DNA from 3 places in the Rossellomorea sp. DA94 genome. Region 3 is predicted to be linked to each of the others. Evidence: riboswitches for the same ligand, from Rfam matches in the RefSeq annotation. Region 3 holds a riboswitch; each other region holds the start of a gene.
The links. Region 3 has a riboswitch for cobalamin ahead of P8596_RS06625 (acyl-CoA thioesterase). Riboswitches for the same ligand answer to the same signal wherever they lie in the genome.

Region 1 (10,421 bases), 1.3 Mb from region 3:
AGCGGGAGGAGAGCAATACCACTAGAGATAGGGTACCAAATGCACCGATACGGGGGTCTTTCATGATCTCTAAACGCTTCTTTAGATCCCGGTAGGAAAAGTAGGCGTCGCTTGCATCCATATAACCGTCCAAATGAATTCCACCGGTAAGGAGAATAGGCATCACCCAAATATAAAATGATAATGCCAATGAGCTCATGGGTGTAAAGGATGCCAGTAACACATAACCACTTGAGAGAAACATTCCGATCAATAAACCCAATAAAGGAAATGTGCGTACCATCCATCTCATTTCACTTTTTCCAAGCGAGAATTCTTTTCGTACTGGAAGTACTGTAAAAAACTGTATATTAAGGAGTAGACTCTTTACTAATCTCATTTCATTGAAATCCCTTTCTTCATAACCGGGATTCCAACCATCATATCGATCGCTATATACGACTTCTCCACCAATCTTCTATGTAATCTTCCCAGCGTCCTTTGGAATTGGAGTATTTCGTCTGTTTTCGGTGGAATATCATGAAATAATTCATTACTTACAACAAGTAATGCTTTTACTCTATCTGCTAATTGAATGACAGATTCATAGATACTATCCTCTACATACCTTCCGCCCTCCATATCCCCATTGAACAATTCGTTTGTCAGGAGAGTCGTGAGACAATCTAATAGAACAATGGCATTGGATGGTATAGTATCGACGATATCACCGATAGCCAGTGGCCTTTCAATGGTCGTCCACTTTTCATGAGAAGATCGGCGATCCAGTCGGTGTTTTAAAATCCTGTTTTCCATTTCCCGGTCCGTACTCACTCCACACGCAAGATAGATCAAGATCTCATTCGATGTTTTCAGTTCCGATGCAAGCTTTTCTGCATAGGAACTTTTCCCGCATCTAACCCCTCCGGTTATAAAAAAAAGTCTTCCCATGCGAAAATGTGCCTCCTTACGATGAAAGCCCTCTTTTTAACCCATATAACGTTGGATGGCTTTTTTTGTTACTTCATATACTCCTTTGCCGATCAACTTACCTATCGGAGTGATCGGTCCTGCAAATGGTTCGAGCTCCCCTTTTTGACTGGAAGCAATCAGAATGCTGTCTGTAGGCGTTCCGGTTGCAAGGTTTCCGTTTCTTTTGTCCCTTACTTCCATATCATTCAGTGCTTTTACCTTTGCCTCCGTGGAAGTGACGAGGGCTTCGATATAGGCCTCATCAGATAAATTCCCATTAATGAAAACCCAGGTATTGATCGTACCCGGTTTAGAATCAATATCATATTGAAAGCTCGTTGATACATCCATGGCATTTCCGACACCGGCGGTCACGATGACGAAAACCGATTTCCCCATCATCTCAAAACGCTCACATATCATGTTAGACAAATCGAGAGCCGTCATCATACCGACAGATAAAGACGGATCCAGTTCTTTCGTAATGAGAAACTCCTTCATATCTTGTTTGTAATCCCGGCAGTCATAATCAACGGGTACCCGTCGGTTCATGAAGTGAGAGTACCAACCAATTCCCGCTCCGATAATACCCGAGGACATACACTTCAACGGGAAAGGGGCAGAATAAAGGATGCAATCTTCGTTCAATGTCATATACCTTTCATCTAATAGCAGGTTTTCAGTGAGGGATCCTTCAGGCACGATTACCATTTGAGGTTTGGCCACCAAAGGATGAGCCTGTTTCTGGACCTTTGTTTGATAGACTTCTTCGATATGTTCTTCTTTCAACACTTCTTCCGGATGATGGAGAAGTTTCGTTGTGCCCTGGTCCAGTAAGAGTAAACGGTCACAGTATAGGCTAGCTAAATTCAAATCGTGAAAAATGGCCACGACCGTTAATGTCCCCTGATCTGTTTGACTTTTAATCAAATCCAATAGGGACTTCTGGTAGGAAAGATCAAGATGATTAGTGGGCTCATCCAGAAGGAGGATGTGAGGTTCCTGGGCTAGAGCCTGTGCCAGGAACACCCGTTGTCGCTCACCACCTGACAATTCATGCAGGTATCGGTTCTGAAACGCAGAAATTCCCGTCTGCTCCATCACTTTGTCCACCATCTCTTTGTCCCGGTCGGTCGTACCCTTAAAGAAACCTTTCTGGTGAGCATATCTTCCAAGCATCACCGTCTCCCTCACTTGATACGAAAATGCTTCAGTCGATATCTGGGGCAATACCGCGACATGGGTAGCCAATTCTCTCGAAGAAAACTGATGAAGCGGCTTCCCTTTCAAGGTAATCACTCCATCCATTAAAGGAAGGAGACCCGTCATGGCTTTCAGTAACGTCGTTTTACCACTTCCATTTGGGCCAAGTATTCCAAAGAACTCTCCCTTGTCAATATGAAAATTCATGTCTTCCACGATCTTTTGATCGCCGTATCCTACTGACACCCCGTTTACATCGATCATGATGAAAGACCCCTTTTCTTTAAAAGAATATAAGCAAACATCGGTGCGCCGATCAAGGCGGTGATCACTCCAATCGGAAGTTCGGTCGGAGCGATGATCGTTCTGGAAAGCAGGTCGGCGAGAACAAGGAACCCTCCTCCTACAAGGATTGATAGGGGAAGGAGATGCTTATGATCATGTCCGATCATTCTTCGTAGAAAATGAGGAACCACAAGGCCGACAAATCCGATCGTTCCGGACACGGCCACTGCTGCCCCCGTCAGGATGCTTCCGGCAATCAAAATGATCAGCTTCCTTTTTTGAACCGAGATACCGATATGACGGGCCTGTTCCTCCCCGAAGCTCATGCCGTTCAATTCCTTGCTGTTCAGTAGGAGCAACACCACCCCAATAAGGAAGAAAGGCAAGATGATCGCAATGTAATCCCACCCTCTCATGGATACACTTCCAAGAAGCCAGCCGATGATCTGCCTCAGTTCCTCACCTGTGAGTGCGATCATCAAGGAAATCACCGAGCCCAGAAACGAGCTGAAGATGATTCCTGTCAGTATAATGGTTTCGACCTTCATGGTCCTTTCAACCTTTTGTGCGAACCATAATACGAGAAATACGGTGATGATCGAACAAACAATACTGAAAAAGGGAAGCGTAAACTTCCCGATGAAAGGGATGCTCCAATGAAAAAACAATGTGATGACCGCCCCGACCGATGCACCTGATGACACTCCCAATGTGTAGGGATCAGCCAGAGGATTGCGTAACAGCCCTTGAAAAGAAGCTCCGGCAATGGCTAAGGAGCTGCCGACCAATAAAGCCAACAATACTCTTGGAAGCCGGATCGTATAGACGATGTTCACAAACATGGGATTAACCGTATCAGGCATTTGAAAACCGAACCACTTATAACCGACGATGTATAGGATATCCATCGGTGGAATGGCTATTGTACCGATCGAAACACCTGCAAGCACCGCCGTGAGTATAAATAGCCCTGCCAATCCGTATGTGATCCCTATCTTATTCTGCAAATACCTCTGGATAGATCGACTTTGCAATTTCCTCTACTCCTTCAACCAATCTTGGACCTGTCCGTGTGACTAAATCAGAATGGACATCGTGAACATCCCCATTCTTAACTGCCGTTACATCTTCCCATCCTTTTCTTCCCATTATCTGTTCTTTCGGATTTTCACTGTAATAACCATATGTAGTGATGATTGAATCAGGGTTAGACGAGATGACCGCTTCCTGGTTCACCTGTACCCAGCCTTCCTGATCGCTCATGACATTTTCAGCATTGACCATAGATAGCATTTGATCGATGAACGTGTTCTTACCTGTTGAATAAATGTCAGGGGAAGGGGAAACTTCCACATAGACTCTTTTCTTTTCCGTTACTTCACTTGCTTTTTCCTGGATGGATTTTAAATCTGATTTCATTTCAGAAACAACGGAATCTGCCTGACCTTTTTTACCGACTAGTGTCCCGATGTCCTGAATTGTGTTATATACTTCTTCAAAGCTTTTAGCGTCTTGAACGATGAATACGTTCACCCCTGCATCTTTCAGTTGATTCAAACCTTCTTCTGCTGACTTTGCTGTGGATTCATGGGCCAGGACCAGGTCCGGCTCTAAGCTGACGATTTTCTCTACGTTAAACTCCATTCCACCGATCTTCTCTTTATCGGCGGCTTCTTTCGGGAAGTTATCAAAGTCTGACACTCCGACGATTTCCTTATTGAGCCCAAGCTCGAATAAAATCTCCGTATTACTGGGAATTAACGAAACGATATGTTTAGGTTGTTCTTCCAGGGTGACTTTATTATCAAGTGCGTCAGTCAATGATAAAGGATATCCGGATTCATTTTGGTTTACTTCTGCTGTTTCCTTTTTCTTCGTTTGTTCCCCGTCATTCGTTCCGCATGCTGTCAGGAATCCGATGGCTACCAACAATGCAAGTAAGGCTTTTACTGTGTGTTTCATTTCTTTTTCCCCCTGTTGATTAACATTTTGACAGACAAAAAAACATCTCCAGTGGACTAGAGATGTTGTGTAAGATGCATATAGGTTTATATTCAAGTGAACCATGCATATTACACCTTTCTATCCGCGTAGAATTGGTGCGCTTAAAATCAGGCAGGTCTCCTGGCTCATGGTCATAGTTTGCTGATACCTTCCCGTGCTTGTTTGCACAGTGGTAAATGTTCAGCTCACTACCATTTACAGTGGCGGGACCGCGTTGGATTTACACCAACTTCCCTATTAAGAAGCTAAGAAGATTCACATCTTACACTTCACCTGATTTCGTAACGTATGAAATTGTTCCGTACAAAGGAATTATACACAAATTCCATCCGTTAGGAAATGAATTTTAATGAATTTGTTGAAAATTGTAGAAAACGATTAATCGTAAAGTCGGCACAGCTGAAGCAGACAAGCTATTTTGATTGTTCCTTTTAAGCTTTCATGGTAGAATCTGTTCAAGCTATTGCTTTACTGCTTTAGAGGAGTACATATGGTACAGGAGGTTTGCTAAATGAATGATAGAGAAGTCGCTACTTTTGCAGGCGGATGTTTTTGGTGCATGGTAAAGCCGTTCGATGAGCTTCCGGGGATTATTGATGTCGTATCGGGATATTCTGGAGGTCATCTTGAGAATCCTTCATATGAGGATATTAAAGCCGGTGGCAGCGGCCATTATGAAGTGGTTCAGATCACCTATGATCCCGCTCTGTTTCCTTATGAAAGGCTATTGGAGTTATACTGGCCTCAGATTGACCCGACTGATGACGGGGGTCAATTCCACGATCGCGGTGAACAGTATCGAACAGCTATCTTCTATCACAATGAACACCAGAAACAATTGGCTGAGGATTCAAAAAACACGATAGAAGGAAGCGGGCGATTCAAGAAGCCGATCGTCACCAAAGTCCTTCCTGCCTCAACCTTTTATCCGGCAGAAGAGTATCATCAAAAGTTCTACAAAACGAATCCGGAGGAATACAAACAAGATCGCGCAAAGTCAGGGCGCGATGAATTCATAGATGGACATTGGAAAAACAAATAGTGGCATGAAAAAAACTTCTTTCGCCAAACTAATGGCTAGAAAGGAGTTTTTTTATGAAGAAATCCGACAAGGCGAAAGATGATAAAGAACAAGTGATAGGATTCTCTGGACCGGGAAAAGTAGTTAATTTCTTTGACCCTTATCCTGATGAGAAGGAAGAAAACGCAAATAACTCAGATACCGTCGATCCCCATCCATCCCAATGAGACATTAGCTAAAAAACGCGCTATGCGTATCATGGGTAAATATTATGGTTAGAATGGCGATACAGCAGAATTTTGTCAAAGAAGGTGAAAACAAATGTATTTCTGGATTGTCGCATTGGGCTTTACCATTTTCCTTTTTACGAGAATTCCGACAGTGAAGAATTCCGTTCATGTACGGAATAGTTATCTGGTCAAGAAATGTTCCATCATCATTCCTGCAAGAAATGAAGAAAAGACGATCGAGAGGCTTTTATCCAGTATTCGGATGCAGTTCATACAGCCATTGGAAGTCATTGTTGTGAATGATGGATCAACAGATCAAACGAAGGCTATTGCCTTAAACGAGGGTGCAATTGTAATTGATGCACCCCCTTTGCCTAATGGATGGAACGGAAAATCATGGGCATGCTGGAATGGAGCGAAAGAGTCTAAAGGAGAATTCCTATTGTTTGTGGATAGTGATACCTGGCTCGAACAAGCAGGTCTGTTAAAGATATGCGAAACGTATAAAATGCAACAATGTCAAGGAGTATTGACCATTCATCCGTTTCATAAAATGGAATCCTTTCATGAAACATTCTCCATGCTGTTTCATTTAATGGTGTTTGCCTCAACCAGTATCACCCATCTCTTTTCATGGTTGTGCACGCCTTCAGGCGGTTTCGGGCAATTTTTCTTATGTTCGAGGGCCGTTTATGAGCGAGTCGGAGGTCATGAAGCCATCAAAGGGGAAATGGTGGAACATTTTGCCTTGAGTCAATGGGCGAAGAAATGCGGGGAATCGGTAGAAGCGGTAAGTGGCAGGAATGCCATTTCCATGAGGATGTATGGGGAAGGAATAGGTGATGTATTCAACGGGTGGTCAAAGAGCTTCGCTTCAGGAGCTAAGTCGACAAACATCCTACTCCTAGGGCTTTCTTCTTTGTGGATGGCTTCGCTTATTACGCTGGTCATTCACGCACCGGAAATGATTTGGGAATATCCCTATTTATTTATCATCCAATACATCCTATTAGGGGGTTATTTCTATTTCTTAGTGAGAAGGATCGGTAATTTCAGCGTGTTCGAGACATTATTATTTCCGGTTCACATCCTATTTTTCCTAGCGACCTTTATTCATTCATTTTTGAATACCTTTTTCAGGAAAAGGACCACTTGGAAAGATCGTTATGTATATATAGAGAAAGGAAAGAACGAGAAGATGAAATGATCCTGTTAGTGAATATCACTTCATAAATATAAACCTGCACCACCTGCCAAGTCACCACATTTTTGAGAATGTTACAAATCATACATACATTTCTATGAATTTGCGCATTTTATTAATAAGAACCGAGGAAGTCCTCCACGAATGATAAGCCGTTAATCCCTTGATTTGCTCGGTTCCCCCTTATTCCGTCACTTCTTCCATAAATAAAAACGGCTCATTTGTATCGAACTTCCCTGACATTTTCCGGACGGGAATATTTCTTCCCCTGACCCATTCCTGAAAGTCCACCACCAATCCATCGGAACTTTCCCCGAAGCCGATTAAGCATCTCAGTGATGTACATTGAAAGATACATGTATGAATCGTCCCTGCCCAAGCATCATACGCTTTCTTGAAAATCGGGCTGTCTCCCCGGTTAAACAGTTTGAATGCCCCATCTATGGTTAATTCCTTTTCATGTACTGAATGTAACAGGTCCAGCCTTTTTTGAGAGTCCTTTAAATAATGTCGGTTATCCTTTTTCATATGATTCATTTGAAAATGGTTGGTACAACTTAATGTTGAATGGTGATACACCCCTATTCCCCTCGGGGAAGCTTCTACCACAGCAGCTTTGCCACCTTGGTCATATAAAGAATAGTTGAAACTGTGTCGGTGAGGCAGCCTGCGCAACACTTCGATGGCCTCGTCTGTATTCTTACATGTGTCCAGGAGGATGCGGGCGATTGTCGTACAAATGAATCCATCTCCCGGCTTTATTCGATTCACGAAATGAAAACCAACAGCCAATCCTTTTTCGTTCAACCCGTCAATCCGTCCGATTCCCCTTCCTGAAAATCCGATAGATGCATAGCCCCCCGCCGGCTCGACGAGTAACAGCCGGCCTTCATATGTTTTCGGGTGATAATCATAATTCCTCACGTATATACCGTCTTTTGCCAATGACGAACATCCTGACTCCTTCCATTCCTGTTGAAATCCCGAATATTCATGTATGGTATCTTCCAATGACCACTGTAAACCATGGGATAGTCCAATTAATTCATCCCATAATCCGGGTGCAAATTGCCGGAGTAGTCCCTCGACTTCAAGCAGCTTTACATTGTAATCTCTCAATGACTTCTTTCGTCTCTTTTCATGATGAGAATAGAGTGGCGACGACCGAAGTTTCTGTCCGAATCGAACACCAATCTCATAATAGTTCCCTCTGGACTGCAATACGTCTACCACAACCTCTTTCATTGTTCCACGCCCCTTTCTGCGAATAAAGGATAATGTCGAATAAATATCTTCTTCTTTTTCTCCCTGTTATGCTACACTTGATTCATAAAATACGAGGAGGAAATATCATGCAAAAAACATTCAAAACACTTTCACTATTTCAAGAAGGAGTGAACGTTCTGAATTAATGAAACGACGCTCCTTCTTCCGGTATATATAAAAACACAGGAAGCAGGAGACAAATTATGACAAACTCAACACTTGCCACCCATAACATCCGGGTGCTATTTTGGATTTCTTTTTTTGGTACAATCAGTTTTCTTCAACCCGTATTAACGTTATTCTATTTCGAAAGAGGGCTAACCTCTTCTGATATTTTAATTGTGCTCATGTTCTGGAGCGGTGCCGTCTTACTCGGGGAGGTACCGACTGGAATATTTGCAGATCGGTTTGGTGCAAAATATTCATTCCTATTCGGTTCTTTCCTTAAGTTCCTTAGTATTACACTGCTTTTATTCGCCTATGAACCTTGGATGTTCTTCATATACAGCTTCATCAATGGATTCAGTGTAACCTTTTTTTCTGGGGCGGATGAAGCATTAATCTATGATTCACTCAAAGAATCAAATGAAGAAAATCGTATGGACCATGCTATGGGAAAGATCCAATCAGCCTCATTTATCAGTATGCTGATTGCTGTCCTTTTCGGTTCCTATATGGCGAAGGATCTGGTGGACAGTCAATTCACTCTGCTTATCTTACTGGGATTGGCCTTTCACCTTATCGAACTATTTTTAATCCTTTCAGTCAAGCAGCCGTCTGTTGATTCATTTCAGAAAGAAAATCCTTTTTCCCAAATAAAGAGTGGTATCCGTGTAATACGCCAGGCACCCCAGTTATTGTTGATGTTTTTAAACGTAACATTGGTCTTCATTCCGGCTGGTGCCGTTTACCAGTACTTTGATCAACCGCTTTTACAGGATGCAGGCGTTCCTGTCTATCTGATCGGGGTCTTTTATGCCATTTCTGCCATTCTTGGCTATATCGCATCGAATTCCATCGGCTGGATGACAGCTCGCTTTTCCAGGGTGATGCTCATGAATATTTCAGGTTTATCAGCGGTAGCTGGGTTATTTATTTCCGGCTTGTTCGGATCTTCTTTATGGATTGTATTAGGTTCATTTTTCTTGTTAAGGCTTGTCCGGGCAATCCGTTATCCCATTTATTCACAATTAAGCAATGACTTAATTCCGTCCGGGGTCAGGGCGACGACCATCTCCTTGCTTTCCATTGTGGATTCGGGCTTGGACCTTGTTGTGTTCGGAGTGCTCTCAACGATTGCGTTGAATGGCTATTCATACGTACTCATTGGGTGTGCCTTTATTGCACTGGTTGGAACCCTTTTACCGATCAGACCTGTTAACACGAAGGAAAGTCTAAAGATCAAACAAAGCGCTTCCCTTTAAATGTGAAAGAGTGCTGACAATCTGTCAGCACTCTTTCTTCTTGTGGAGATTGATTATTTCTTAAGATACGTCCATCCCTCTTCTTGATACACTTTATCTTCTTTCATCAATTTTCCCAGCGCCCTTTTAAAAGCCGCTTTACTCATATTGAAACGATCTTTGATTTCCTCCGGCTGGCTCTTATCCCAAAATGGTATCGCACCGTTCCGAACTGCCAGATACTCAAGGATGACTTCAGCATCATCCAGCATTTTATCCTGCTTCAATGGTAAGAACGAAACATTCAGGTTTCCGTCATCCTTCACGTCGATGACTCTGCCTTCAACCAGTTCACCGAGCCTTGGCTCCGCTTCACGCTCATTCATGTGAACAAAACATCGATATCCTTGTTCAGATAAGAAGAAGGTTCCTACCCTCAGAAGTCGATACACCCGTCCCTGTACTTTAGCATTCATCATTTCAGCAGAAGCTCTTCTTGACACCTGTTCAATGATATTTTCAGTGGCCAATCTTCCGTATAAACGGTCTTGTTTATCACGATTCAAGGTAAGGAACAGCTGATCGCCAGGATTCGGCCAAAGCTCCTGAAATTTCGGAAGGTCATCAGATGACACCAAAATATCCTTGGGCAGACCAATATTCACAAATACGCCTAAATCTTCCCGCTTATCGACGACTTCTGCCCAACCGTATGCACCGACCTGCACCTTCGGGATTCTCATAGTCGCCGTCAAGCGCACGTCCTTATCATGATAAAGAAATACTTTAACCGTATCTCCCTCTTGGATCTCTTCTGTTATTTCAGAGTGATGCAGAAGTACACGATCGATATC
Region 2 (10,421 bases), 400 kb from region 3:
AACCCTACAGTGAAGACCAGTCGGTACTCGAAGCCTGGACAACCGTCTATAAAAATCCTGATCAGTATTGGGACCTTTATGAGTTGGCTGAAAAATTAATCGACATTGAGGATTGGCTTCAGCAATGGCGGTTCCGCCATATGAAAACAGTCGAAAGAATCATCGGTCATAAAATGGGTACCGGTGGCTCCAGCGGTGTCGGGTATTTAAAAAAAGTGCTTGACCACCGCTTTTTCCCTGAGCTTTGGAACGTGCGCACGAACCTTTGATTCAGCTTTAACACATACTTTTTAAACGTTTTCAGAATACATGTACTATTCACATTCTTTTAGCCTATTTTTATTTATGGTAATCCTCAGGGTTGCCATAAATAAATTTACCTGATAATATGTAATAGAATTATTTTTGTTCGGAATGGAAGGATGGACAAAGTTTTTAAAGCTTTTCGCCTTGAAGTTACATGAGCAAGAATAGTAATACATTGTGTGGAGAACACACGAGGAGGTAACATTATGTTAGAAGGTACAGTAAAATGGTTTAACGCAGAAAAAGGTTTCGGATTCATCGAGCGCGAAGGTGGAGACGACGTGTTCGTACACTTCTCAGCTATTCAAGGCGAAGGATTCAAAACTTTAGAAGAAGGTCAAAAAGTTTCTTTTGAAATCGTTCAAGGAAACCGTGGAGACCAAGCAGCTAACGTAACTAAAGCATAATTTATGCTTACCGAAAGACTCTACTCTGTAGAGTCTTTTTTCTTTGCCATCCATTCACAATGTGTATACAATATTCTTAACTTGTTTTCTGGGAGGATTCTATGTATGGCAAAACACTCGTTTCATATCTCTACTGAATGGCCGGGTCTCAGGAATGATACAGGCACCTTGAGCTCTGAACATTTTCATACGAAAATTTCGATCCCACCTGAAATGGACGGTCCAGGAATCGGGACAAACCCTGATGAAATGCTCCTTGGAGCTGCAGCTACATGTTATATCATCACGCTTGCTGCTATGCTGGAAAGAAGCCATATAGAGAAAAAAGACTTAACCATGACATCTGAAGGGATTGTAGAAGTGGAAAAAGGGGTCATCACGTATAAAGAAATCATTCATCGGCCGATCCTATCACTCGGTTCTGCTGCCAGTGAAAAAGACATCGCACTTTCAAAGAAATTGATGCTGAAAGCTGAACAGTCATGTATGATCACCCGTGCCCTCAAGGGGAATGTATCGGTGAAGGTAGATCCAGAAATACATATGTAGTAAAAAAGGGCTTCCGAACGGATGCCCTTCTTTGTTTGCTCACGATTCTGCGTGAACAAGTTTTACGAGCATGTGAGAAAGCATATGCTGTTCTTCTTTATTTCCCGCTTTCCATAATTCATACAACAGCTTCTCTTCCCTGTTTTTCGGTTCTTCATGAGCTGCAAGATAGTCCCCTACCTTCTGTGCTGCCTTTGCCTGCTGCTCTTCATTCATCCCCAGCTTATCTGCTAAGGAAACCTTGTTACCTAAGTACTCTTTGAAATGATCAAAGTTTGAAAGAATGTCCTCTTTTTTATCATTGGACATTCGATCCATCGTACTGCTTACCTTCGACTCCATCTTTTCTTCTGTAGAATGATTTGCCATGCAGCCAACCTCTCCTCTCACTAATCTACTATGTATATTCCCAGCAAAGGAATTACTAAACATTTATTTTCTTTAATATGGAAAAACACACTCGACTCTCTCTGTATTGTTTATTTGCTGAACTTAATGTGTAAACAATAAGGAGGTAATAAAGCTAAACAACTATTAAGGAGGATGAATGAGTATGAGTTCAAAGAAGGTAGCGATCATTACGGGAGCGAGCAGTGGGATCGGTCAGGCAACGGCAAAGGAATTGGCGTCAAAGGATATCACGGTGATGCTTGCAGCGAGACGGGAAGAACGATTGAAGGAATTGAAAAATGAAATAGAGCAAATGGGCGGAACGGCATATTATCACGTCACAGACGTGACGAACGTCGAAGAAATGGAACAACTTGCGAAGAAAACGGTAGAAGAAGCCGGCCGGATTGATGTATTGGTCAATAATGCAGGCCTCATGCCCCTCTCACTGATAAATAAACGAAAAATCAAAGAATGGGATCAGATGGTTGACGTCAATATAAAAGGGGTACTCTATGGGATATCCGCGGTTCTTCCTTATATGGAAGATCAGAAGTCAGGACATATCATTAATATTTCATCTGTAGCCGGACATAAAGTGATGCCTGGCAGTTCTGTCTACAGTGGAACCAAATATGCTGTCAGGGCGATTACAGAAGGCTTGAGACAGGAAATGAATGCATCACATAACATTCGTACAACGATTATTTGTCCCGGGGCAGTTGCGACAGAACTGACTGAGACCATTACAGACGAAGATATTTTAGCCGCTTTCAAGGATCGGGATATGAAGCCACTGGACAGTGAAAATATCGCCAAAGCGATTTCTTATGCCGTGGAGCAGCCTGATCATGTAGATGTCAATGAAATCATTGTACGCCCTACCCAGCAGGATATGTAAACAACAAGGAGGAAATGGATTTTATGAATACACAATTTGATAAACTTTTCATCAATGGTGAATGGCTTAATGGAAACAGTGAAAAGACAATACCGAATCAGAATCCTTTTGATCATTCTGAAATCGGATCCATTAAAGCTGCCAGTAAAGAAGATCTCGATAAAGCGTATCAATCAGCACAGGAAGCCCAAAAATCCTGGGCAAATGAGCTTCCTCAAACCAAGAGAGCCATTATGGAAAAGGCGGTCTCTGTTGTTGAAGAAAATAAGGATTTAATCATTGAATGGCTCATCAAGGAGTCAGGCAGTACGTATATGAAAGCTGCAGGGGAAGTGACCGTCTCCATTAATAGCATGAAGGAAGCTGCAACGTATCCCTATAGGATGGAAGGGAAAATCCTGCCTTCCCAAGTTCCCGGTAAGGAAAACAGGGTATACAGGGCACCACTTGGAGTCGTCGGCATCATCAGCCCATGGAATTTCCCCTTCCATCTGGCTGTCCGCTCCATTGCGACTGCTTTGGCTACCGGAAACGGGGTTGTCGTTAAGCCGGCTACACATACCCCTGTGACTGGCGGGTTATTATTTGCAAGTATATTTGAAGAAGCCGGACTTCCCAAAGGACTTCTTAATGTTGTAGTAGGAAAAGGGTCGGAAATCGGGGATGATATCGTGACCCACCCCATCCCCCGCTTGATTTCCTTTACAGGATCTACGGAAGTGGGACGCCGCATCGGGGAACTTGCAGGGAAAAATCTTAAGAAAACGGCTTTAGAGCTCGGTGGCAATAATGTCTTTATCGTACTTGATGATGCAGACCTCGATCAGGCTGTTGAATCAGCCCTTTTCGGTAAATTCTATCACCAGGGTCAAATTTGCATGAGCATCAACCGGATTATGGTTCAAAAAGGGATGTATGAAAAATTTGTGGATGCCTTCGTTTCCAGGGTAAAAGAATTACATGTTGGAGATCCCTCGGACAAAAAGACACAAATCGGTCCATTGATCGATCAAAATCAAGTAGACCGGATATTGAAAGATATTGAAAGCAGCAAGGAAATGGGGGCTGAAGTGGCCCTAGGAGGAAATGCAGAAAAGAACTTATTATATCCGACCGTTCTGACCCATGTGACAAATTCAATGCCGATTGCAAAGAATGAAATTTTCGGACCAGTGGCAGCCATCATACCATTCGATTCCGAAGAAGAAGTTGTAGGGCTAGCTAACGAACATCCTTATGGCTTAAGCGGAGCAGTCCATTCTTCATCCATTGAGAGAGCGACGAATGTGGCTCATCAAGTGGAAACCGGGATGATTCATATCAATGACGAACCGGTCAATGACGAGCCCCATATGCCATTCGGCGGAGAGAAAGATTCAGGACTCGGACGTTTCAACGGGGAATGGGCACTCGAAGAATTCACGACGGTGAAATGGGTGGCCGTTCAACATAAAAGAAGGGATTATGGTCCTTTTATTGAAAAGAGATAACAAAAAGCGAGTCATGCCGACTCGCTTTTTGTTATGATTCCTTTATAGCTCATCAAATCCATTGGCATCCGATGTTTTCGTATATTGCCTCGATTTTTGTTCAAAGAAATCGGTCTTTCCCCTATCCACTTCCTGATACGCTATGATCCATTTGAGCGGATTCGTTCTGTACCCCTCGAATGGTTCGTCAAAACCTAATTGCTTCGATCTTTTATTGGCCATGAATTTAATATAATCCTCTACATCACTCATCAGAAGCCCTTCCACATGGGATCCAATGATCTCCCTCCCCCATTCCATTTCGAGGAGCGCTGCCTGTTTAAATGTTTCCATCCCGAACGTACGCAGCTCTTCCGTCTCATAAGAGGGATTTTCATTCAAAACTTCTTTAAATATCTTTTCAAACAATCCGACATGGAGCTGTTCGTCACGATTGATATAATTGATCATCGTGCTCGTTGCGACCATCTTTTGGTTTCTTGCTAAATGATAGAAAAAAGCAAAACCTGAATAGAAGAATAATCCTTCCAGGATGACATCATAAATGATTGACTTTAATAGATTCTGAACAGTCGGTGATTCCACAAATCCTTTATAGCCATTTGTGATAAATTCATTCCTTTTTAACAGAATGGGATCGTTCTTCCAAAAGTCAAACACTTCATTTTGCTCTCTTTTCGACACAATGCTCGATAACACATAGCTGTAGGAATGGTTATGCACGACTTCTTGCTGTGCCAGGATGATCATCAAGGCGTTTAGGCTCGAATCCGTCAGATAATCTGCCACTTTACCCGCATAGTCGGTTTGAACGCTGTCAAGAAGCGCCAGGAGACCTATGATCTTAAGAAAGGATTCCTGCTCGTTCTCAGGCAAAGTAGGGAACTGCTTGATATCTTTAGCCATATTGATTTCAAATGGAGTCCAGAAATTCCCTAGCATTCTTTTATATTTTGGGTAGGCCCAGGGAAACCGCACATCATCCCAGTTTAATATATTGGAACTTTTCCCGTTTACGATACCCGTCGATTTATTTGGGGCCATTGAGTCAATCAGTACCCGCTGTTTCAATTCTTCCATTTTCCCTCTTCCTCCCTAGCTATGACAGCTTTCGCATTCTTCAAAATTGGATACGGACGTAGACCTTACATAATAAGTGGTTTTCAATCCGGACTTCCATGCGTCCAGGTGAAGATCCAGTAAATCTTTAGCCTTGATGTCATTACGCACATACAGATTAAATGAAATCCCCTGATCGATATGTCTCTGCCTCTTTTCGTTCTGTTCCACACTCCAATGTTGATCCACTTGATAAGCGGTCTTGTAATACCAGGTCGTATGCGGAGACAGATCGGGAGCGGTCACTGGAATCTTGTAATCTTTCTTTTCTTCTGAATACTGGAGCCTGAATATCGGATCGATGCTCGCAGAGGACCCCGCAATGATCGAGGTTGAGGAATTGGGGGCTACCGCCATTAAGTACCCATTGCGGATCCCTTTGTCTTTAATCCCATCCTTCAATTCAATCCATCTTTCACTTGAATAGTCCCGCTTCAGAAAATATTCTCCCGTCGCCCAGTCCGAATCCTCGAAATAAGGATAGCTTCCTTTTTCTTTTGCCAGTTCATGGCTTGCGTTTATCGTGTAATAAGCAATCTCTTCATAAAGGGAATCACAATAGTCCACCGCCTGACTGCTTTCCCACTTCAATCCCTTCAGGGCAAGGAGATGATGCCATCCGAATGTCCCTAATCCGATCCCCCTGTACCGCTGATTGGTGATCTGGGCCTGCAGGACGGGAAGGTCATTTAAGTCAATCACATTATCCAGCAGTCTTACGCCTATCGCCACCACTCTCTCAAGCTCATCATCCAGGATGGTCTTGGCTAAAGAAATGGACGCGAGATTGCAAACGACATAATCTCCCGGAGACTTATATGTGACGATCTTCCCATCTTGTATCACCTCTTCTTCCATCACAGTCGCACTCATATTCTGAGCGATTTCGGTACACAGGTTACTGCAATAGATCATCCCTTTATGTGGATTGGCATTCATACGGTTAACGGTATCACGGTAAAACATATACGGAGTCCCCGTTTCGAGCTGAGAAATCATGATGCGCTTGAAGATTTCAATGGCAGGCACCACTTCCCGAGAAAGGGTGGGGTGAGCGACACATTCCCAGTACTTCTCACGAAAAGTACCAGCACCGGATGTTTCGTCATAGAAGTCTTCAAGGGAAAAGCCCATGACTCCTTTCACTTCATGAGGGTCGAATAAATACCACTCTTCCCTCTTCTCCACCTGTTCCATAAACAGATCCGGTAAGGAGACTCCCGTGAAAAGATCATGGGTCCTCTGCCTTTCGTCCCCATTGTTCAACCGCGTATCCAAAAATGGGAAGATATCTTTATGCCATACATCCAAATAAACGGCGATCGCCCCTTGGCGCTGACCCAGTTGATCGACGGATACCGCCGTATTATTCAGTTGTTTCATCCACGGTATGACCCCGGAGCTCACTCCTTTAAAGCCCTTTATATCACTTCCCCTGCTGCGGACCTTCCCTAAATAAATTCCAAGGCCCCCTCCATTCTTGCTAAGAGTGGAAACGTCAGTATTACTGTCATAAATGCTCCTTAAGTCATCCTCAACCGTATCAATGAAACAGCTGGATAGCTGGCCATGGCTTTTTCCTGCATTTGCAAAAGTAGGGGTTGCCACGGTCATATACAGATTGGATAGTGCCCAATACGCTTCTTCAATCAATGACATTCTTTTTTCCTTTTCCTCATTCATGCATAACGTCATACTGATGACCATAAATCGCTCTTGAGGAAGCTCCAGCACTTTTCCATTATGGGACTTTGTTAAATACCTCTCAGCCAGCGTAACGATCCCTATGTAAGTAAATAGTTGATCCCTGTCGAAATCCAGAATGGAACCTAAGTAATCCACTTCTTCCTTGCTATATGAATCCAGTAGTGACGGGGAATAAAGGTGAGCTTCAGTTAATTCTTTGACCATTTCATAAAATGAGCCGGATAGATTCTCTTCTGATTTACCCCTTGAAAATGATATGCCCTCATATAAATCCTTGATGTACAAGGATGCAGCCACATAGGTCCAATCCGGTTCGAGTGCGGTGATACGTTCGATCGCTGTCAGGATCATGAAATGATGAAGCTGTTCACTGGTCCATTCCTCCTGCTGATTTGCATACATGGTGATTTTCTTATCGAAATCTGTGAAATCCAGGTTGGGAAACTGTCTGCTAAGGCTGTGGAGAATCCCTTCCACTTCTTTTTGTTTTACCATTGTGAATGTCATGATTCATTCCTCCCGTTTCTTAATGTGGGAAGGAGTCAAAAAAAGCCCATCCTTCAGGAAGGACGGGCTTTAAACAATACGGAGATATAAATAGACCTGACGCCTATTGTAATCCTCGCTTTATCCTCCCAATTCCCGAAGAAGATAACACGTGTTAAATAAGGCAGGTCTCCTGACTCGCGCTTCACCCTACTCTAAGGCCTTCCCATCGATACGACAGTGGCAGTTCCTTATTTCGTCAGCACATACAGTTGCGGGGACAGCTCCGGATTCTCACCGGATTCCCTTTTAAGTCTCATCAGACACCTTATTTACAGGTTATAATCAATATATAGTTATTAAAATAAAAACAGACACCAAATGTTGTGTCCTTAACTATCATATATGATTCAAAATAGATTTACAAGTAATCTTTTCATTTTTATTTTTGCTCTCTCCGCAGAGATTGGTGTAAATTAGTCAATTACTAAGTTCTGTAGCTCTGTCAACGAGGATGAGCTTTAGGGTGAGGGGAACTGCTTCGCTTTCCACGGACGTTCGGTCGAGCCTCCTCAGCACAGTTCGCTTCCGGGGTCTCGACACGCCCGTTTTTCCGTAGGAGTCTACGCAGTTCCCCTCACCCTCTATTTAAGCTATTGGAGACAGAGCTCAAAAATTTTCGAAACCCTACTACAATAAATAGCATATATTTCTCTTATTAATCAGTGGTTTTCGCTTTTGAATGGATTTGAAGGGGTATACAATTATTACAAAAGGTAAAAGACCATCTTAATGTATTGATTGGAGCGGAAGGTGCTCGACTCCGACGGGAATAGCGGGAAAGCTTGAAAAGCGGAGGTGGCTTGCTCAGCCCCGACAAGCATAAGATGAATGGGCTAAGAAGGCGTCCTTGTGACTTCTTGGACCATTTAGCTTATGACCTCGAGGGGCTAGCCACCGTAGCTGGATCTTGAGACCCCGCAGGGCAAAAGCCCGAGGAGGCTCAACTCACGCCCCGCGGAAAGCGAGCACCTGCAGCGGAAATCAACTACTACTCGCTAATTCAAATTTTCGAAACCTTATCTACAATTAGTCTGGATTATGCTTATAATTATTATTTTCCCTGAAAAGGAAAGAAGATGATGGAATAGTGCTTCCAAACGGACAGTAGTCCGTCTACGTTTACATATATGTGGGTTGAGGGATATGAAGACCATCTCTATAATCCAAATAGAAGGTTGTTTGACAGTATTCTTTGGTCCCCAATATTTTTGATAGGTTGTTTAAATGGAGAAAGACTCGATTTAAACAACCTCTTTTTTTGAACGTATCTATGTAATATTCCTCCTGCTTTATCACTTTAGTAGTAATTGTATTCCCTATATATCAATGTACGGAAGGAGAATATGCTTTATACTCTGTGTTTCATCCAGATTACAATCAATATATTTTAACCTAAATACTTTCTTTTTGCAGGTTTTTCATTTACAATGCCCATTAAGTGATTTTTTTTAGAATCACACCTTAGTTCTGAAAGGAGTCTATTATGAAGAAACTATTAACGACTTTACTAGTAGGATTATTAACAATTGGATTAGCCGCTTGCGGTTCGAATGAGGAGAGCCAAAAAGCTGACGATAAACCAAAAACAGAGGCTTCTGACAAAAAGGCTCAAGAAGAGCAAGCGAAAAAGATGGAAGAAATGCAAAAGAAAATGGATGAACAAAAGGTGGAAAAAGATAAGATCGTCGCCATCGTCAACGACGAAAAAATCAAAGGTGAAGATTTCAACAATGTGTTGACTCAATCACAGATGCAGTATCAACAAATGGGACAGGACCCGACAAGTAAAGATGCTGTTAAAAAAATCAAAGATCAAACCATCGACAGCATAGTCGGTCAAACACTCCTTATGCAACAGGCCGAGGAAAAAGGCTATAAAGCGACGGATGATGAAATCAATAAGCAACTCGACGAAGTGAAAAAGCAATATAAAGATGAAAAGCAATTCGAAGATGCCATGAAGAAAGCCGGATTTACCATGGATGAGCTGAAAACTCAGATTGCTGAAAATATTAAGTACACCAACTACGTTGAAAAAGAAATCAAAGTCGACGAAGTAACAGAAGATGAAATGAAGAAGTTTTATGATCAATATGCAAGTCAACAAGGACAGGACCAAGCAAAGGATGCTCCGAAGTTTGAAGATGTAAAACCACAGATCAAGACTCAGCTGGAACAACAGAAGAAGCAAGAAAAGCTTGTTCAACATGTTGAAGATTTAAAGAAAAACGCTAAAATTGATGTAAAAATCTAACACAAGTCAGAAAGCCGCCTTCTTATGGCGGCTTTCTTTTTTTCTATCTTCCATAGGAGGTTTTTCTCCCTGTGCCGGGGGTATGGTATAAGAACCTATCATTTAAAGGAGGATGTACATCATGACCAAAAGAACGAATCAAAATCCGGAAAATGCCGAGCAGGATCAGGAAAGTATCCTTGATCAGCATGAAAGTGAACAAAATGTCGATCCCATCCCTATCGACGAACTAAAAAAGGACCAGCGTGACGAAAAGAAAAAACACGATACCAAAGACGAATAAATAAACCGCCCTGTGGATGACCCACAGGGCGGTTCTATATTATTCAGCTAACCAATCTGTATGGAAAGTACCTTCTTTGTCTATACGCTGATACGTATGGGCTCCGAAATAGTCCCGTTGTGCTTGCAGCAGATTCGCCGGCAGTGACTCAGAACGATAGCTGTCATAGTAAGCTAATGCACTGGCGAGACCCGGTACAGGAATGCCCAGCTTGATGGCTGTTGCCACTACTTCCCTTGCTTCATCCTGATAATTTTCAACAATCTCTTTAAAATATGGATCAAGGAGCAGATTCGTTAAGCCGGGATCACGATCATAGGCATTCTTGATTTCTCCCAGGAAGCCGGCACGGATGATGCAACCGCCTCTGAAGATCATGGAAATTTCACCCGGTTTAAGATCCCACTTGTACTCATCCGAAGCCGATTGAAGCTGTGCGAATCCTTGTGCATAAGAACAGATCTTG
Region 3 (10,421 bases):
TCTGATTTAATTTTAAATAAAAGTGCTAGCTACACTACTATATACGGAGCCCACCCTTAAAAAGTTTCAATAAATTAGGCGAATCTCCTATTTTTATATAAAAAAGCCTGAACCTGTAGAAGTTCAAGCTTTCATATGCTATAGAAATAAACCGTGCAATGCACCAAGCAAAGTGAAAACGATGAGATGGTCTCCGACAGCAATTAGAAACATCCGTTTAGTCATGAGTCCAAATAGTGTATTTTTAAAATAGACGATGGATATAAGAAATCCAACAAGTCCACCAATCAAGGCTCCTGAAGCAAAGCCGCCGGAATTCGTTGCATAAACGAGAACTCCCACCAGTGCTGAACTGATGAATGCCACCAAGACAGCCAAGACATATTTCACCGGTCCTGTTCTTTCCTGATCTTTTTTACCGAGTAAAAGTGAATAATAAATCCCGCCGTATATCATATAGAATACGGCACCAGCCATAAACGCAGACACATTAAAGTCTATTGTCATCCCTATTCCTCCATTAATTGGGTTCAATGGCCAGAGCGATCGCCTTTATACCGCATCTTATATCAAGCGATCCTTGTACACCCGTTACCTCAACTAGCTCCACCGGGTTCCCCAGATATCTAAAGCCGCTTTGTGGCAGCCAATAGCTATATAGTTCTGAGTAACATTCAATCAACATGCCCCTTTCTCCATAGTCGACAGGGTTTGGAAACTCATATATTACATGCTTACCTCCCGAAAAATGATTGACATCATCTCCCGATAAGCTTTGATCCTTAACTACCAGGCGGCATTCGTACCTGTTTTTATCTGGTGGAGTAATGTAAGGATTGCTCTTTGGGACTCCGAATAGTAGTGAATTTCCCTTCATCAGATTTCTTGCATTTCCCCAATGATAGAGATCTCGCCACGTGTCAGGGATTCCCTCTGTATAGGAGCCTGTATAATAACGGTTGATGGTAGTACACTCAGGTAACTCGGCAACCTTCACTTCAGTAAGATCCAGCCATTTAAATTCATTATAGGATTCTCTGCTTTGGATTGCTTTCGGATTTGTGCTGAATGTTTTAGATTTCTTGCTATTAACATATTCCCGTGGAAATCGTTCTAAATACGCACCCTCTCTCCAACGTTTCGGATTACTGTTGAAATACGCATTGAACGAATAGGTGAAATAAGATAACGATGCAAATCCATTTATCATAGCAACTTCTGTAACAGGGATGTCAGGCTCATATATCAGCATATGTGCCGCATTCTCAAGTCGGATCCGTTTTACATATCCGGCAGGGGTTTCACCGATGAACCCTTTAAACAAACGTTGGAAATGATAGGGTGAATAAGTAGATACTTTGGCGAGCTGTTCTAAAGATAAATCCTCTGTAAGATGTTGATCTATGTAATCAATTACTCTATTAATCAGTTTTTGCTGGTCACTGTAGGTCATGTCAATTCCTCACTTATCTTAATAAAAAAGCACGTCCATCATTCTATGATGAATAAAATGGTTGGAGCTCCCATTTTATCATAAATAGTCCTCATTCAATGGAAGTCTATGATAAAATTAAACCGTTCAACAATTTAATCATTGCTCATTGGTGGAAATGATTTCAGGTCATTTCCTTAAAAGGGAAGTTGGTGAAAATCCAACGCGGTCCCGCCACTGTAAAGCTGAGATTTCATATGTATCCACTGTTTCAATTTGAAATGGGAAGGAATTTGAAATCGGAGACGCTGAGCCAGGAGACCTGCCAATTGAGAAGAACACGAAAGTCCTACGGGAGATAGGAGGGTGTTGCGCAAATGAAACGTCACAAAGGAAATCATAGGTTCCTGGACGCTCGCTTGGAGTAACCGCATCTTCTTTTACAAAAGGAAGATGCTTTTTTATTTCGTCAAAAAGGAAGCAGGGAGATGAGAATATGGAACAAGCTTTTTCAGTGGAGCGTTCACGAACCGTACAGACAAGATTGGTACTGCCCCCGGATACCAATCATATGCAAACCATCTTTGGAGGGAAAGTTCTATCATATATTGATGAAATCGCTGCACTGTCAGCCATGAAGCATTCGAGTTCTGTGGTGGTCACGGCTTCGATCGATTCGGTCGATTTCCTGTCATCCGCAACTGTCGGGGATGCACTCAGCCTAGAGGCGATTGTAACTTCCACGGGAAGGACTTCGATGGAGGTGTACGTAAAAGTTTTCTCTTCGAATCTATTGACAGGTATCAAAACCTTGACGACGGAATCATTCCTTACCATGGTTGCGGTGGATGAAAACGGTAAGCCGAAACCGGTGCCGAAAGTGATACCGGAAACAGAAGAGGAGAAGAGATTGTTCAAATCAGCTGTTCTGAGGAAGGAACATCGAAAAAACCGGGCATTGATAAAATAAGTTTTTGGGTATGAACAGCACGCTGTTCATACCCTTTTTCAACAATAAATATTGTCTTACCAGTAAAAGAAAACCGAGCAGATGATGACGGCGATCCATGCTGCGGATGACCAAATTCCTGCCCGCATTAAATCCTTGTCGGTAAAATAACCGTATGAGTAGCTGATCAAGTGAACCGGGGACTGGGTGACGAGGAAAAAGCCCGGGACGCATGCCAGGAACACCGGCATGGCAATTTGCATGGGTGATAAACCCGGGATTGTGTGCCCGATTGTGATGCTGAGAGGGAGCATGATGGTCAAAAACCCCAGGATATTAACGAATACGATCCGAATAATACTCGTACATAAGATGAGGAGCAGGATGATCACCCAGAGTTGGCGGCCAGTAAGTATAGTATTCAACCCTTCTGCCATCCATTCAATCGTCCCTGTCTTGACCAGCATCCCCGATACCATCAGAGTGGAGGCAAAAAAGAGCATCAGATCCCAATCAATCGATTCCCGCGCTTCTTCCCACTTCCATACTCCCGCCAAAGGAATGACCGTCATACATGCACCCAGAAGGCCAACCTGAGGAATGGAATATCCATGCAGAGGCTGTGCAATCCACAGGATCAACGTTCCCCCGATGATACACATGATTTTCTTTTCATTGATGCCGACCGGCCCAAGTTCACCGATTCTTTTTTCGATCAATGCCAATAACAGCTTTCGGTCAATCTTCTCAGGGGGAAAGATCATTAAGAATATTCCCCACAATATCACGATAAAAAGCAGCACCGGTATTCCAAAAATCAGGAACCATCTTATATAATTCAGATCGCTTGAAACGTCGCTCAGGATCCCGAAAGCGTAAATAGTGGAACTGGCCCCAGTCGCGACAAACGCCCCTGAAATGGCAGCAAGATAGGCAACCCCTATAAACAGCGACTTGCCCAGATAATGGACATCCGCTATTTTTCGCAGACTTTTCATCAGGCTGTCGAGTACCGATGATAACAGGCTGCCCTTCCCTACATTCGACGGTATCAGGACAGACAGGACAGTCATGAGCAGAAACGAAATGAAAATCAACGCTTTCCCCGACCCTCCAGACAGCTTTAACGTATAAAGCGATACCCTGCTTGCCAGACCTGTTTTAATGAATGCAGCTGAGATAATGAATGTAGAAAACAAGAGCCAAACGATACCCGAACTGAAATAACTCAATGTCTGTTCATAACTGAAAAAATGAAACGAAATCAGCAGAATGAGTAGCAGCGAGCTGAATGCAAGTGGAAAGACTTTGCCGATCCAGAGGATCTGAATGATGATGAGTGCAGCGATAGCCTTCCATGTTTCATCCCACTCAAAAAATGGGAGAAAGAATAAGGCATATAATAGAAACGTGATAACCAGTAACAGTTGTTTTTTCATGACGATTACTCCCATCTTTCAATCAAAGGAAAAAGCCACCGGCGATGGGGTGACTTTTCCTTTTCATCAATAACTGTCAGTGAATGATCGTTGAATCCTGCTTATTACCTAGGGCATATCGGGCAGCTGAAGAACCGGCTGTTTCCCATAAACAGTCCCCGACATCAATCCTGACCCTTCAGAATAATTGTGATAAAATATCCCTCTTCCTTACATGTCTTTTGAAATAGGGTCGACAGGATTCTTCTCTTTCTTTTTAAATGCTTTGATCAGCAATGGATAAAACAGTGATAACAGCGTCAATATAGCCAAGGCGATGGCAATCGGTGTATCAAAGAAGATACCGAGGCTGCCATTTGACGAAAGAACGGCCATCCTGAAGTTCTGCTCCATATCTGCTCCTACGATCAATGCCAGAACAAGCGGGGCAATCGGAAAATCCATGACTTTCAGAAATAAACCGAATACTCCAAAAATTAATAACAGGAAGAAATCCACTGCACTGTAACTGAGCGTGTAGGTTCCGATAAATGCAAGAATCACAATGACCGGATACAACACTTTTGCAGGCGTATCCAGTATTTTCACTAACAGACCGACAAGCAGAATATTAATAATAACAAGGGCTATATTCCCGATAAACATACTATTGATCAGCGTCCATACCGTATTGGGATCATTCTCAAACAAAAGCGGTCCAGGTTTCATCCCAAGCATTACCAGGGCTCCAAGCATGACAGCAGTTGTCCCCGAACCTGGGATACCCATCGTCAACAGCGGGATCATCGCTCCGACAGAGGCTGCATTATTAGCAGATTCAGGTGCTGCAAGCCCTTCTACTGCACCCTTCCCGAATTCTTCAGGATGTTTGGAAATTTGCTTCTCTGTTGAGTAGCTGATCATGGATGCGATCGATCCCCCGGCTCCCGGAAGGACACCAACCACAAATCCAAGTGGTCCGCTTCTTAAAATCGGCCATAATGAGCGTTTCCACTGCTTTTTCGTAAACCAGATCTTACCGACTTTCTTTTTCTCTTTTTTCTCCTGATCGATCGTCAAATAATTGTAAAGAACTTCCCCGACTGCATATACACCGATGATCACGATTAGAAAATCGATTCCTTCACTTAAATGCGAGCTTCCGAAGGTGAATCGATAGACGCCGCTCTGAGTATCAATGCCCACCGTACTGAGCATCAGCCCAAGGAACATCGCGATGAAGCCCTTCACCATTTTCCCTACCGATAAAGCAACAATCGCCGAAAGAGTCAGCAGCATTAATAAAAAGTATTCAGCAGGACCGAATTTCAGGGCAAAGCTTGCCAGCGGCTCGGCAAGGAAGATAAATCCGATGACGGCCATCATCCCGCCGATGAAAGACGCGACTGCCGATATGGCCATGGCCTGTCCTGCCTCACCCTTCTGAGCCATCGGATACCCGTCGAATGTGGCAGCAATGGCTGAACCGTCACCTGGTGTATTTAATAGAATCGAACTCCTCGATCCCCCGTACATCGCCCCATAATAAATAGCAGCCATCAGGATGATGGCACTGACGGGCTCCATACCGAATGTAATCGGGATCAAGACAGCCACGGCAGTTGCCGGTCCGAGCCCGGGGAGCATGCCGACGATCGTCCCTAGAAATCCTCCGATGACAACCCACATAATATTGATTGGTTCCAACGCAGTTGTTAACCCCTGCATAAAATTGCTAAAATCCATCTAGTGCACCTCCTATGGAAGACTGACTCCTAATAAAACGCTAAATGCATACCATGATAGAAAAGAAAAGCTGATTGCCACTATCACATTCACAACATATTTCTTGGCGTTGACTGTAAATAGTAAAGCACCCAAAAATAAAATAGTAGAAAATAAGAATCCGATCCGTTCAAATATGAACGCATAAACAGCTCCGTATAAAACAGTCAGGGCAATCAATTTCGGCGTTCTCCCTTTCAGCAGAAGCTTGATATCTTCATTATGAACTTGAAGGCTCTTCCACTCCTGAAATAAGTAAACCGCACTGAATACCAGCATGAATACACTTAAACCGACAGGAAAATAGAGCGGACCGTTTGGATTCCCGAGATTTGCCTTGGGCAAATTGATGGATGCTATTAAAAAAAAGAAGCTTAAAAGAATTAAAAAAATCGGCATCCCGAGTTTGATTGCTCTCATGCACTTCAACCTCCTTTGAGAGAGTAGACCGGTGGGAGACACTCATTCGTCTCCCAACCGTCACTTACTTTAATTTTTCAACCCGGAGTTTTCCACTAAATCGGAATATAATTTTTCCTGTTCCTTCATGAATTCCTTCGTTTCCTTGCTGTCTTTATAAAAATCATCCCAGTCATTGTTTTCAAGCATCTTCTTCCATTCATCCGTTTTGACCATTTCGCCGATCTTATCATCCCAATAGGCGATTTCATCTTCTGTCATATCACCAGGTCCCATGATGCCTCTCCAGTGAGGGAACACCATGTCCACTCCTTCTTCCGTCCAGGTTGGAACGTCATCCAGCCCTTCAAGCCTTTTTTCAGAAGATACCGCAAGAATTTTAAGCTTCCCTGCCAAGTATTGCTCTTTCACTTCTGAAAGGGAAGTCGTCACTGCATCCACATGTCCCCCGAGCAGCGCCGTCACGACGTCGCCGCCTTCATAGACAAGAAAGTCAAGATTAGTAGGATCGATCCCCTTCTCACTTGCGGCCTGTACAATCGACAGGTGGTCATCATTCCCGAGACCAGGACCGACCCCTATTTTAATTGATTTAGGGTCTTTCTTCATTTGTTCAAGCAATTCATTTGCCGTTTCATACTTTGAATCCACAGGGACTGTAAGAGCTTGCCACTCTGTTGCCAGTGTCGCAATCGGCGTGAATTGTTCGTAGGATAGATCGCTTTGTCCCAATAATTTATTTGTCAGTACCAGACTTGAATTAATTGCAAGATGATGGGCATCCTTCTTCTCAAGATACTTCCATCCCGCTTCTCCGCCTCCGCCCGGTTTGTTGATGACATTGATGTTTTTATCCACAATGTCGTTGTCACGCAAAACCTTCTGGACAGAACGGGCTGTTAAATCCCAGCCTCCGCCTGGAGAAGCTGGTGCAATGATTTCAATATTCTTTGACGGAAATTCCTTATCTCCCGAAGCAGAGCTGGAACAAGCTGTCATCAATGCCATTACACAAATAATCAATACGAAGCCAAACCTTTTCATTTTTTCTGCACCCCTTTTATCTTGTTTGTACTCACCGTAAACATCCCCTGTAAAAAAGGTGAAATACGTTAATTTAATCCTAGTTGCCAAATGAGGCTATGTAAACGTTTCCAAAATATTATGTTTTAAAAAACTTGTGGGGATTTTGTTCATTTTGTTCACAGGTCTCCTGCCTTCTGCAAATAAAGAAGTCTGCCACATCGATGTAAGTGATCACTTACATCGATGTGGCAGACACAATCTCTCCCGGAAACTATTTCACTGCATTCTCACTTCCAATTTTGTATCTTCTTTCGGGACGTCCGACGATCCCATAGACATGCTCGACAGTGGCATCTTTTATCCCCACCAGATATTCTAGATATCTCCGTGCGGTTGTCCGGGATGCCCCCATCTTTTCGCCGACTCTTTCCGAGGTGATCCCTTCTTTTTCCTCTTGCAGGATGGATGTCACTTTATGAAGAGTCAAATAATCGATGCCAGGCGGAAGATCGTATCTTTTTTCAGCAGCTTTCTTTTTTTCCTTCCCAAAGAATTGATCCAAGATCTGCTGATTGACCTCTTCAGCAGAATCAAGCATCACTTTTTTCTGGAGATAAGACGTGATGGCTTCGTGGAATTTCTCCAGTGTCACCGGTTTGATCAAATAATGTTCGACACCGTACCGGAGTGCCTTTTCTAAAAAAGCCTTATCTTTCGCAGCCGTGATCATGATGATATCAACGGAAGGATAATCAGAGCGTATTTTATGCAGTAATTCAGTACCAAGCTGATCAGGCATATATACATCAAGTAATAGCAAATCAACATATTGTTTATCAAGAATGGTCAATGTTTCCTTAGCATTCATCGCTTTACCGACTAATGTCAGCTGCTCATTCTTCGCAAGAAATTCTTCATGTATCTGTGCAATGCGAAAATCATCTTCGGCAATGACAACGTTAATCATACCTATTCCCCTTTGTGTGTGATTTCGGCAGGATGACAGTGAATACCGTCCCTGTATCCTTTTTGGAATCCCATTCAATCGTCCCCCCGAGCAGGGATAGTTCTTCCTGGACGTTCGCAAGTCCATACCCCCGGTGGTCACCCTTTGATGAGACTCCTTTCTGAAGAATACGTCCCTCTTCTTCTTCAGATATCCCTTTTCCGTTATCAGCGATTTCAAAGATGATATCGTTGCCAATGTCGGTAACGAAAAAAGAAACGACCTTGATTTTTTGGTTTTGGTCCATCACCGCTTCGAATGCATTATCAATCAGATTACCCAATATAACGATAAGGGGTGAAAGACCGATGAACACAGGAAGCGGGGAAAGCGAACTTTCACCGTCTATTTCGAAATCTATTTTCTTTTCTGATGCTTTTGCAATCTTTCCTAATAGAATGGCCTGAACTTTCTCATCCAGGATACTCTGAAAGAATATGGTCGAATGATACTCCTGCAGCTCCGATTCCTCCGTTAGGAATGTGATGGCTTCTTCATATTTATGCAGCTGAAGCAACCCGAGAAGTACATGCAGTTTGTTTTTGAATTCGTGCGTTTGTGCCCGTAAGTCCTGCGAGTATTGCTGAACTTCCGAAAGGGCATCGACCATTTGTTTAATTTCTGTCCGGTCCCTGAAGCTGAACACAGTTCCTGCCTTCTGATTATTTTCGATGATAGGCTGGGCATTGACGATCATCGTCTTTTCTTTATATTGAAGTTCGATGTTGGAAATATGCAAAGAAGAAGCAAGCATGTCGGGCATCGTTTGAGAAGAAATGACTTCTGTCAAGAATTTACCTTCCACATTTTCCTTAATATCAAGTAACTCACGGGCAGATTGATTCATCATCGTAATCACACCTTGTGTGTCGATGGCTAAAATCCCTTCCTTTACAGATTGCAGAACCGCATTTCTTTCCCTGAAGAGCGCACTGATCTGATACGGTTCCAGACCGAGTGTATCCTTTCTGATACTCCTGGCCAAGAACAGACTGCCGAACACCCCAAGGATCAGGACTCCCCCGGAAAGAGCAAGCATTGTGCGGATTTCATAGGCAATCTTACTCCGAATGGTTTTCATATCAAACTCCACCGTTACGGTGCCTTCGACTTTTTTGTAGTTGTCATACCGGATCATGACCGGGACAATCCCCTTTAACACCTCTTCGTCGCCATCCCCGGTATGAATCAGATTATTACTTCCGAATACCAATGCACGATAACGTTCTTCTGGATCCCCATCCCCAATCGCTTGTCCGACAAAACTGAATATCTGTCCGTCCCTGTTTTCAATCAGGACAGCAGAAGCATCCACCTGGTCACGGATTTGTTCCGTGACCACACTTAGATCTTCTACTGGCTCCTCATTCTTAAAAGAATCCTGAATCACCGGCATATACGAAAGTGTCTTGGCCGTTTGCATCGCCAGATCTTCTGCCTGAGCAACGTCTTCCTGTGATTCCCGGTATGCAAACATCCATGTAAGCAGGCCAATCACGATCAACAGAAGCGAAATGACCAAGCCCAATATTTTGACCTGAAGCGGAACCTTAAGAAGTCTATTCATCCCATTACCCCTGATTATACTGAATTTTCTATTATATTAATATATCATACTCATTACAGGACAAGGAACTTAAAAAAGCCTTAGTTTACAACAGGAAAGAAACCCTTCTCAATCTGAAGAAGAGAAAAGGCTGTTTAAAACCGTGCCTTTGCGAAAAGAACATAGAAAGAACCGCGCATTGATACTGTAAAAAAAGAACACTCAGAAATCATTGATGATTTCTGAGTGTTTTCTATATCAGGTACGGAATCACCATGTATAAAAGAGAAGAGACAGCCATCAGACTAAATCCCATTGTATAGTAGGGACGGCTTTCTTTCATTGAAATGTATACATTGATGATCATAGTGGCCAGGAAAATTAGCGGAAACCATAAGGAACGATCTGGGTCCGGTTCAAACCCAGCGTAAACGGTAACCACTCCACCAAATAATAAGAATAGGATAGATACAACCAAAAAAATCTTTCCACCTTGTTTTTCCTTCATCCTAATTCAACCTACTTCCTCCTACTGTTTCAAAGTGAAAAGGTCCTTCGATACAGCTACTGTTCTTTCATGATGTTTTTCTTCCGCCTTTTTCTTCACCTTCCCACCTTCCCCTTCAATCAAGGACCTCCTAAGGGTCGAACTAATCCAGTTCACACACAAGATCAAGATGGCGAATAGCGTCAGTGGGACGACGACAAGCATCGGGCGCAGGAAGATCTGCTGGATGTTGATGGCGATCGTCGCTGCCCATTCGTTTGTTTCGGAAAAGTAAACCGGGATGCTTTCCATGATGCCAAAGTTGGCGATCTTAAGGCCACCAAGACACATA

Region 1: another riboswitch for cobalamin. It lies ahead of P8596_RS13100 (ABC transporter substrate-binding protein); the one in region 3 lies ahead of P8596_RS06625 (acyl-CoA thioesterase).
Region 2: another riboswitch for cobalamin. It lies ahead of P8596_RS08695 (ribonucleoside-diphosphate reductase subunit alpha); the one in region 3 lies ahead of P8596_RS06625 (acyl-CoA thioesterase).

What each region holds. Positions count from the first base shown of each region.
Region 1 is NZ_CP122397.1:2,520,372-2,530,792, forward strand. It holds gene cobS (adenosylcobinamide-GDP ribazoletransferase) at 1-379, opposite strand, end outside; gene P8596_RS13085 (bifunctional adenosylcobinamide kinase/adenosylcobinamide-phosphate guanylyltransferase) at 376-930, opposite strand; gene P8596_RS13090 (adenosylcobinamide amidohydrolase) at 967-2,418, opposite strand; gene P8596_RS13095 (FecCD family ABC transporter permease) at 2,415-3,473, opposite strand; gene P8596_RS13100 (ABC transporter substrate-binding protein) at 3,436-4,401, opposite strand; cobalamin riboswitch at 4,537-4,735, opposite strand; gene msrA (peptide-methionine (S)-S-oxide reductase MsrA) at 4,955-5,485, shown strand; gene P8596_RS13110 (hypothetical protein) at 5,539-5,691, shown strand; gene P8596_RS13115 (glycosyltransferase family 2 protein) at 5,786-6,901, shown strand; gene P8596_RS13120 (C45 family autoproteolytic acyltransferase/hydrolase) at 7,082-8,143, opposite strand; gene P8596_RS13125 (MFS transporter) at 8,368-9,588, shown strand; gene P8596_RS13130 (CvfB family protein) at 9,642-10,421, opposite strand, start outside.
Region 2 is NZ_CP122397.1:1,650,175-1,660,595, reverse strand. It holds gene kynA (tryptophan 2,3-dioxygenase) at 1-269, shown strand, start outside; gene P8596_RS08725 (cold-shock protein) at 513-713, shown strand; gene P8596_RS08720 (SACOL1771 family peroxiredoxin) at 819-1,262, shown strand; gene P8596_RS08715 (DUF3243 domain-containing protein) at 1,302-1,604, opposite strand; gene P8596_RS08710 (SDR family oxidoreductase) at 1,816-2,553, shown strand; gene P8596_RS08705 (aldehyde dehydrogenase family protein) at 2,577-4,043, shown strand; gene P8596_RS08700 (ribonucleotide-diphosphate reductase subunit beta) at 4,086-5,123, opposite strand; gene P8596_RS08695 (ribonucleoside-diphosphate reductase subunit alpha) at 5,139-7,376, opposite strand; cobalamin riboswitch at 7,522-7,701, opposite strand; gene P8596_RS08690 (SurA N-terminal domain-containing protein) at 8,902-9,672, shown strand; gene P8596_RS08685 (hypothetical protein) at 9,794-9,955, shown strand; gene gndA (NADP-dependent phosphogluconate dehydrogenase) at 9,995-10,421, opposite strand, start outside.
Region 3 is NZ_CP122397.1:1,253,219-1,263,639, reverse strand. It holds gene P8596_RS06635 (DUF1761 domain-containing protein) at 139-507, opposite strand; gene P8596_RS06630 (AraC family transcriptional regulator) at 521-1,453, opposite strand; cobalamin riboswitch at 1,586-1,776, shown strand; gene P8596_RS06625 (acyl-CoA thioesterase) at 1,929-2,402, shown strand; gene P8596_RS06620 (SLC13 family permease) at 2,459-3,820, opposite strand; gene P8596_RS06615 (tripartite tricarboxylate transporter permease) at 4,031-5,545, opposite strand; gene P8596_RS06610 (tripartite tricarboxylate transporter TctB family protein) at 5,558-6,004, opposite strand; gene P8596_RS06605 (tripartite tricarboxylate transporter substrate binding protein) at 6,074-7,048, opposite strand; gene P8596_RS06600 (response regulator) at 7,302-7,997, opposite strand; gene P8596_RS06595 (sensor histidine kinase) at 7,990-9,603, opposite strand; gene P8596_RS06590 (hypothetical protein) at 9,836-10,090, opposite strand; gene P8596_RS06585 (hypothetical protein) at 10,112-10,421, opposite strand, start outside.